Regions from separate parts of the Methylobacterium sp. V23 genome, predicted to be linked through region 1. Evidence: predicted binding sites of a transcription regulator. Region 1 holds the regulator's gene; the other holds the start of a gene.
The links. The regulator LexA, encoded in region 1, represses DNA repair genes until DNA is damaged. The targets are predictions, from matches to a motif close to TGTTCNNNNTGTGTTCNG.
Positions count from the first base shown of each region.

Region 2: the regulator LexA is predicted to act here: its motif matches at 1,856-1,873, upstream of ssb (single-stranded DNA-binding protein).

Region 1 covers NZ_PDHT01000017.1:23,589-28,004, reverse strand. Annotated here, with positions in the region: gene CRT23_RS16645 (ComEC/Rec2 family competence protein) at 137-2,422, shown strand; gene lexA (transcriptional repressor LexA) at 2,416-3,168, opposite strand; gene CRT23_RS16635 (DUF937 domain-containing protein) at 3,405-4,184, opposite strand; gene sfsA (DNA/RNA nuclease SfsA) at 4,348-4,416, shown strand, end outside.
Region 2 covers NZ_PDHT01000008.1:864-5,279, reverse strand. Annotated here, with positions in the region: gene CRT23_RS09545 (hypothetical protein) at 1-118, shown strand, start outside; gene CRT23_RS09540 (DUF4174 domain-containing protein) at 205-603, opposite strand; gene CRT23_RS09535 (NADP-dependent oxidoreductase) at 794-1,810, shown strand; gene ssb (single-stranded DNA-binding protein) at 2,019-2,609, shown strand; gene CRT23_RS09525 (DUF808 domain-containing protein) at 2,767-3,759, shown strand; gene aroQ (type II 3-dehydroquinate dehydratase) at 3,756-4,220, opposite strand; gene CRT23_RS09515 (3-keto-5-aminohexanoate cleavage protein) at 4,362-4,416, shown strand, end outside.

The DNA.
Region 1 (4,416 bases):
CGAGAAGCGGATCGACCGGCCCGGAACCGCGCGTGTAGCATGCGCGCGGGCACGCGTTAAGAAATCGTCCTGTTCCTAAGATTGCAGGGCGTCTCGCCCGCTTTCGGTCCGGGACGCACGCCCGGAGGTTTTCGCGATGGCGCAGGCGCGTGCGGCGGCGGCGATGGGGCGCATCACGCGCCACCTCGCGGCGCGTCGACCGGGCGCCGGGCTGATCCTGGACTGGTTCCGCGCGGGCTGGCGCCGGGAGATCGAGCAGCGTCGGCTGTTCCCCTGGCTCGCCGTCGCGTTCGGAGGCGGCATCCTTGTGTACTTTCTCGGGACGCAGGGGACACCGTCGCTCCTGGCGCCCCTCGCAGCCGCAGCGCTGCTCGCCGCGACGACGCCGTTCCTCGTCGCGCGCCCGTTCGGTCTGGCCCTGGTGCTCGCCGCGATGGCCGCGCTCCTCGGCTTCGCCGCCGCCGCGGCGCGGGTCCGCTGGGTCGACGGGCCGATCCTCGCCCGCACCACGATCGGTCCGCTGGTGGGCACCATCGAAGGCTTGGACGAGCGGGAGCAGGGGGCACGCCTGATCATCCGCGTCGAGAGTTTCGGCACTCTCGGCGCCCAGGTCCGCCCGGTCCGGGTGCGCGTGTCCTATCGCAAGGCGAACACCCTGAAGCCGGGCGACCGCATCGCCGCGACCGCACGCCTGCTTCCGCCGCCGGAGGCCGCCCGCCCCGGAGGCTACGACTTCGCCCGGGATGCCTTCTTCCGTGAGATCGGCGCGGTGGGCTCCCTCGTCGGCAAGGTCGCGTTGCGGCCGTCAGCCGAGCCGGCGGACTGGCAGGTTCGCCTCGCTGCGGCCGTGGATGCGGCCCGAAACGCCCTGACGCGCCGTATCACCGACGCCAACGGAGGCCAAGCCGGGGCGGTGGCCGCGGCCCTGGTGACGGGCAAGCGCGGCCTGATCAGCCCGGAGACCAACGACATCCTCCGCGCCGCCGGCATCTACCACGTCGTGTCGATCTCGGGCCTCCACATGGTCCTGGCGGCCGGCGTGGTGTTCTGGCTGGTGCGGGCACTCCTGGCCGTCGTTCCGTTCGCGGCCTTGCACTGGCCGATCAAGAAGATCGCCGCTGCCGTCGCCATGGTGGGCGTCACGGCCTACTGCGTCTTCTCCGGCTGGGACATCGCCGCCGAGCGTTCGCTGATCATGACCCTCGTGATGCTCGGCGCGATCCTGGTCGACCGCCCGGCGCTCAGCATGCGCAACCTGGCCATCGCCGCCCTGATCGCCCTGGCCCGCGAGCCGGACGGCCTCCTCGGCCCGAGCTTCCAGATGTCGTTCGGGGCGGTCGCCGGCCTGATCGCCTGCGCGCCGCTGATCGCGGGACGCGCGCTGCAGCGCGATGGGGCCGGCCCGCTCCCCCGGATCTTCGCCCTGGTGACCACCGCGGTCATCGGCACCCTGGCGACGACCCTCGTGGCCCAGATCGCCACCGCGCCCTTCGCCACCTATCACTTTCAGACGGTGCAGCCCTTCGGGCTGGTGGGCAATGCGCTCACCCTGCCGCTGGTCTCCCTGGCGGTGATGCCGTCGGCGGTTCTCGGGATCCTGGCCTATCCGTTCGCACTGGATCAGCCGGTCTGGTGGGCGATGGGCCTCGCGGTGCGGGGGATGCTCGCCATCTCCACCTGGATTGCGGGCTTCGGACACGCCGTCGTGGTGGTCCCGGCCTTCGGCACGGGCGCCCTCGGCCTTCTGGCAGTGGCCCTGATCGTCCTGACGCTTCCGGCCTCTTCGCTGCGCTGGCTCGGCCTCATCCCGGCAGCGATCGGCCTGGCCTGTGCCGCCGCCCCGGACCGCTACGACATCTACATCGATCGTGAGGGGGCAGGCGCAGCCATCCGCGAGCGCAACGGGCGCCTCGCCACCCTTGGACGGCCGCTCCCCTTCGTGCTGGCGCAATGGCTCAAGGCCGATGGCGACGATCGGAGGGTGCAGGACATCGCGGGGTATCAGGGCTCACGCTGCGATGGCCTGGGTTGTACCCTCACAACGCCGGACGGCCGCGTGCTCGCCTTGATCACCGACAAGCGCGCCCTCGGGGAGGACTGCGCCCGGGCCACGATCTTGATCACCCGGCAATCCGCACCCGCAGGCTGTGCCGCGCCGATCGTCGTCGACCGGGATTTCCTGGGATCGCACGGCGCAACCGCCATCCGCTTCACCTGCGATGGGCCGACCCTCGTCACCGCGAAGCATCCCGGCGACGTCGTGCCATGGCGTGCAACCCCGTCACCGCCGCCGTCGGATCAGACGGGACCACGCCCGCAACCGTCGCCACCGTCGGCGACGGCTCTACCGGCGATCCCCGAGCGCACCGACGATCCGTTGGACCCTGCCGGTGAACAACCGAACGGAGAAATCCTTCAGTAGCGGCGCACGAGGCTGACGAGCCGTCCCTGGATCTGCACCCGATCCGGGCCGAGGACCCGCGTCTCATAGGCCGGGTTCGCCGCTTCCAGGGCGATGGATGAGCCGCGCCGGCGCAGGCGCTTCAGCGTGGCTTCCTCGTCGTCGATGAGCGCCACGATGATGTCGCCCGTATTGGCCGTATCCTGCTTGCGAATCACGACCAGGTCGCCGTCGAGGATGCCGGCATCAACCATCGAATCACCGCGCACTTCCAAGGCGTAATGCTCGCCACCGGCCAGGAAATCGGGTGACATCGTCACCGAATGACTCTGTTCCTGGATGGCCGAGATGGGCGTACCCGCCGCGATCCGACCCATCACCGGGATGGTCACCGCCCGACCGCTCTCGTCGGTGGCTTGCGTGGTCGGCAGGCGGGAGACCGATGCGCCGGCCGGCAGGCCCTTGCCTTTACCGCCTTCGACCACGCTCGGCGTGAAGCGTCGAACCTCGGGGGCCGGTGCGGTGCGCGGGGTACCCGAATTCCCGCCCAGGCTCTCCGGCATCCGGATCACCTCGATCGCCCGCGCCCGGTTGGGCAGCCGGCGCAGAAAGCCGCGCTCCTCGAGGGCCGTGATCAGGCGGTGAATGCCCGACTTCGACTTCAGGTCGAGAGCGTCCTTCATCTCGTCGAACGACGGGGGAACGCCGCTCTCGCGCATCCGGAGCTGGATGAACTGGAGCAGGTCCAGCTGCTTACGCGTCAACATGCAGGGCACTCTTCGTTAGGGCCACGGATCGCGGCGGGTGGCACCAGAAACAAACCACGAACACGTTAAACGTTCCGTAAGTGTTCTGCAAGGGTTCCTGTCTAGAGGCCCCTTGCCCAACGCAATGGCGCGATGGGGATTGTGGAACGCGGTGTTGAGTTCGACAGCAACGCTTCAGGTCAGTCGATTGCCCGCGTCTCCGCGATCGCCTGCGTCTCCGCACATGCCGGCTTCGGCTAGCGCTGCCCGGTGCCTCCTGTCTTGGGCCGATCGCCGGGCCCGTGACCGGCCGTCTCGGTCGGGTCGCGGGGATCGTGCCAGAAGGTATCGAACAGGCGCTGCATCGCGCGGGCGTTCTCCTGTTGTACCTCCAGGCCCGTCTGAAACATCTGCTGCATCAGGTCGAAGGGCGCTTCCGCGGAGGACGTGTCCGGCGCGGCCGGTTCGGGCCGGGACGAGGCCGCGAGCCGCGCTGGGCGCGGCCGGACCTGAGGCGCGGGCGCCGCGGGCTCCGGGGCACTGCCGCCGGATTTCAGGAACACCTGCATCATCTCCGACCAGGCATTGGGCGGGAAGCCGAAAGGGTTCGCCTCCGCGCGCGGCGCCGGCGCTGCGGCGGGCGCCTGGTTGATCATGACGTGGACGATCCCCGCCACCACCATGCCCGCCATGATCGGCAGCATCTGCTTCAGGGCCGGCATCGCGACGCCGCTGACGGCGGCGGCCTGTTGCAGAACCGCCTGGCTCAGGTGGGGCGAGCCGAAGAGTTGCTGGACCAGCATGTCCATCTGCGGCGTGGCGCTCGACGCCTTCGACGCGGCAGGCCCAACGAGGTTGAAGAGATGCGCGAAGCCGGTCGGATCCTGGGCGACGTTCCGCTGCAGCCCCATCGTCAAGGCCGGGAGCAGGGCTTGCATCGCGCGCAGGCTCTGCTCCGGCGACAAGCCGAACTGCCGTCCGAAACCCTGCGCGCTGGCGCCCCCCTGCGCCTGAAGGAGATCGAACACATTGAACATGGCGGCCTCGCGGACGGACAACGGCTTTCCCGGTCATCGACCCGGGCGCGCCCCGCGAAGTCTGTCGCATCCGGTCAGCACTGACCAGCCCGGGCGCCTCACCACGGCCTGATTCCCCGCCGACGGGAGCCTGCATCAACCTGTTTCTCAACCCGGACCTGCGATGCGCTTCCCTTCGCCCCTGATCGAGGCGCGCCTGGTGCGGCGCTACAAGCGCTTTCTCGCCGATCTT
Region 2 (4,416 bases), on a different contig from region 1:
CGCCCCGGTCGGTTACGGCGCCTACGATTACGGTTACGGCGGCGGCTGCTACACGGTCCCGCGCGTGCGCTGGACGCCCTACGGCTACCGCCGGGTGCTGGTCGAGCGCTGCTACTGATCGGATCGCCCGATCTGATTCGCGATCGGATTCTCGGAGGGGCCGCCGCGTGCGGCCCCTTTTTTCGTCGGCTGCCCGTCCGCGCCTCAGCGGCGGCGCTCGTCCCGACGCATCGGCATCGCGTCGATGGTCTCGAACAGCGCGTCGGCCCGAATCGGCGCCGTCTCTGTGCGCTTGGCCTCGCCGTCCTTGCCCACCAGCACCACGCGAAAGCCGTCTCCCGGCAGTCCGAGGGCCGCGCGCAGGCGCAGTGCCTCAGGCGTGTCGCCGAAGGCCTCGCGGATGACGAGATCGCGCTCCTTCATGCCGGCGCGGGCTTTCTCCAGCGCGCCGCGCTGGGCCGTGACGCGCGGATCGCCGGCCTCGGGCGCGGAGATCACCAGCACCCGCGACCTCCAGCGGTCGCGCGCCAGCGGGTTCTCGGCCGCCTGGGCCGCCGTGACGCCGAGCAGCATCGCCCCGATCATCCGCCATCCCCGTGCCATCCTGACCTCTCCCGTGCCGGTCCCCGTCCCGGGACAACGCGGGGAGGACACCCCGGACCCGTCGCCCGACCCGCGCGGAATTGTCATCGGCCGCTTCCGTCCCATCTGTCGGGGGATCTCCCGACCGGGCGCGGCCGCCGCGCACCCGTCGCCCATCGCGAAACGCTTCGCGAACCCCCGGAGGCCCCGCATGACCAACGTGAACCGCCGCATCGTCCTCGCCGCCCGTCCGCACGGTGAGCCGAACGCCTCGCATTTCCGGCTCGAAGAGGCGCGGATGCCGGTGGCGAAGGCGGGCGAGGTGCTGCTCGCCAACCACTATCTCTCCCTCGATCCCTACATGCGCGGACGCATGAGCGCGGCGAAATCCTACGCCGAGCCGGTGGCGATCGGCGACACCATGGTGGGCGCCACCGTGGCGGAGGTGATCGAGTCCCAGCATCCCGACTACCGTGTCGGCGAGACGGTGGTGGGCTTCGGCGGCTGGCAGGACTTCGCCGTCTCCGACGGCCGCGGCCTGCGCCGCCTCGATCCCGAGGCCGCCCCGGTCACCACCGCCCTCGGCATCCTCGGCATGCCCGGCATGACGGCCTATACGGGCCTCCTCAACATCGGGCAGCCCAAGACCGGGGAGACCGTGGTGGTGGCCGCCGCGACCGGACCGGTGGGCTCCCTCGTCGGACAGATCGCCAAGCGCAAAGGCGCCCGCGCGGTGGGCATCGCGGGCGGCCCCGAGAAATGCGCCTTCCTGCGTGACACCCTCGGCTTCGACGCGGCCGTCGACCACCGCGCCGAGGATTTCCCGGATGCGCTGGCCGCCGCCTGCCCCGACGGGATCGACGTCTATTTCGAGAATGTCGGCGGCGCGGTCTTCGACGCGGTGCTGCCGCTTCTGAACAACTTCGCCCGTATCCCGGTCTGCGGCCTCGTCTCCGGCTACAACGCCACCGAGCTGCCGCCCGGTCCCGACCGGGTGCCGGTGCTGATGCGCGCGATCCTGTCGAAGCGCCTGCACGTCCAGGGCTTCATCGTCTGGGACTTCGCCGCGCAGGAATCCGCGTTCCTGCAGGACGTCGGGGCCTGGCTGCGCGAGGGCCTCGTGGTCCATCGGGAAGACATCGTCGACGGTCTCAAGAAGGCCCCGGACGCCTTCGCGGGCCTGCTCCAGGGCCGGAATTTCGGCAAGCTCATCGTACGGATCCGCTGAGCGGAGAGCAGGGCGCTTCCCCCCAGGGGTGCCTTGCCGAAATGGCAGAACAAAGATAGAACATACGGGCGCCACGCTGCCCTGAGAGTCACGGGGACATCCCGCCGACCGCGATTGCCGCCGGGGGCCGAGAGGCCCATGACAGGGCGGCGTCCCGGTGGTTCGGGGTCGCAGCGCGCAGTGAGATCGATCGGTAGGAGAGAGCGGCATGGCCGGCAGCGTGAACAAGGTGATCCTGGTGGGCAATCTCGGGCGCGACCCCGAGACACGGCGCCTCGCCTCCGGTGATCCCGTGGTCAACCTGCGCATCGCCACATCGGAGTCCTGGAAGGACAAGATGTCGGGCGAGCGCAAGGAGAAGACCGAGTGGCACTCGGTGGTGATCTACAACGAGAATCTTGCCCGCGTGGCGGAGCAGTACCTGCGCAAGGGCTCGAAGGTCTACATCGAGGGCCAGCTCCAGACGCGCAAATGGGCGGACCAGTCCGGCGCCGAGAAGTACACCACCGAGGTGGTGCTCCAGCGCTTCCGTGGCGAGCTGACTCTTCTCGACGGCCGCAGCGGCGGCGGTGAGATGGGCATGGACGAGGAAAGCGGCGGCCAGATCAGCCGTGGCGGCGATTTCGGCGGCGGTGGCGGTGGCGGCGGACGCGGCGGCGACCGCGGCGGGGAATACGGCGGCGGCCGCTCCTCCGGCGGCGGCGAGCGCCGGCCCGCTTCGGGCGGCGGCGGCGGCGGCGGCGGCGGTGGCGGCGGTTCCAAGCCGAACTTCGACCTCGACGACGACATCCCGTTCTAGGGTCGACGCCAGGGCCGATGACCGAGCGGGACGCCAGGTCCCGACGGTCATCGGCACGGCTCCGGGATCAAATCGCCGCCCCGTTCGTCTCCTGTAAAGGCCAAGCTCGCCGCGACCTTCCGCGCGCAGGGCTGCGGCCCGGCAGGCAGGGGTTCCCGTGAGCATCGGACTGATCGCGCTTCTGGATGACGTCGCGGGCCTCGCCAAGGTGGCGGCGGCCTCCCTCGACGATGTCGCGGCCCAGGCAGGCCGCGCCGGCGTGAAGGCGGCCGGCGTCGTCATCGACGATGCCGCCGTGACGCCCCGCTACGTGGTGGGCTTCGCCGCCGAGCGCGAATTGCCCATCGTCGGCCGCATCGCCCTGGGGTCCCTGCGCAACAAGCTGCTGTTCCTGCTGCCCGCCGCCCTGGCGCTCGGCGCCTTCGCGCCTTGGGCGATCACGCCCCTGCTGATGCTCGGCGGCGCCTATCTCTCCTACGAGGGCACCGAGAAGGTCTACGAGGCCCTGTTCCCGCATTTGGCCCATGCCCACGAGGCGAAGCGCGACGAGGCCGCCGGCGACGCCCGGGCCCTGGAGGACCGGAAGGTCTCGAGCGCGATCAAGACGGACTTCATCCTCTCCGCCGAGATCATGGCGATCACCCTCGCGGCCCTGCCCGAGGGCTCCCTCTGGATGAAGGCGACGGTCCTGGCCGTCGTCGCAGTGGGGATCACGATCGCGGTCTATGGCGGCGTCGCCCTGATCGTGAAGGCGGACGATGCCGGGGTCGCGATGGCCGCCAACGGGTCGCGCTCGGCCTTCGGCAGCCTCGTGCGCGGTGTCGGCCGCGCCCTGGTCAAGGGCATGCCGGGCTTTCTCAAGATCCTGGCCATCGTCGGCACCGCGGCGATGATCTGGGTCGGCGGCGGCATCCTGGTGCACGGCCTCGAGGGCTACGGCCTGCCCCAGATCGGCCACGCCATCCACGCCGCGGCGGCCGGGGCGGCGGGCGTCGCAGGTCCTCTCGCCGGAACGGTCGAATGGCTCGTCACCGCGGCGGGCTCCGGCCTCGTCGGTCTCGTGATCGGCGCAGCCCTGATCCCGGTGACGAGCTTCGTCCTGGCGCCGGCCTGGAACAGCCTGGCCCGGCTGCGGACCAGGGCCGTCTAAGTCAGCCCGCCCGAGGTCTCGGAGGCGCCGCGCAGGTGGGCGATGTGCCGGACGGCGAGTTCGTAGCCGTGTGTGCCGAAGCCCGCCATCACGGCGGTCGCGGCGAGCGAGACGTAGGAATGTTGGCGGAAGGCTTCGCGCCGATGCACGTTCGAGATGTGGCACTCGATGATCGGCACCTCGCAGGCGTTCAGGGCATCGAGGATGGCGATCGAGGTGTGCGTGTAGGCGCCCGGATTGATCACGATGCCGGCCGAGCCCACGCGATAGGCCTGGATCCAGTCGATGAGCTGGTGCTCGGCATTGCTCTGGTGAAAGGCGACGGCGAGACCGAAGTCCGCGGCCAGGGTCCGGCACCGGGCTTCCACGTCCGCCAGCGTCGCGTGCCCGTAGATGTGGGGCTCGCGCTGGCCGAGCAGATTGAGGTTCGGGCCGTTCAGGATCAGGATCGTGTCGTTCATGAGCGCCAGTCTTAAGGCGGGTGGGCGGGCCCGGAAAGGGTTCTGTCGCGCCCGGAGCGCCGCGCTTGCGGTCGCGGCCAATGCGGGCCATGCCGGGCGGGGAGGGGTGTCCACCGCCATATCCGCACAGGAGGAAGTCTCATGAACGAGCCCGTCGTCATCGCCGTCGCGATCACCGGCTCGGTGCCCCGCAAAT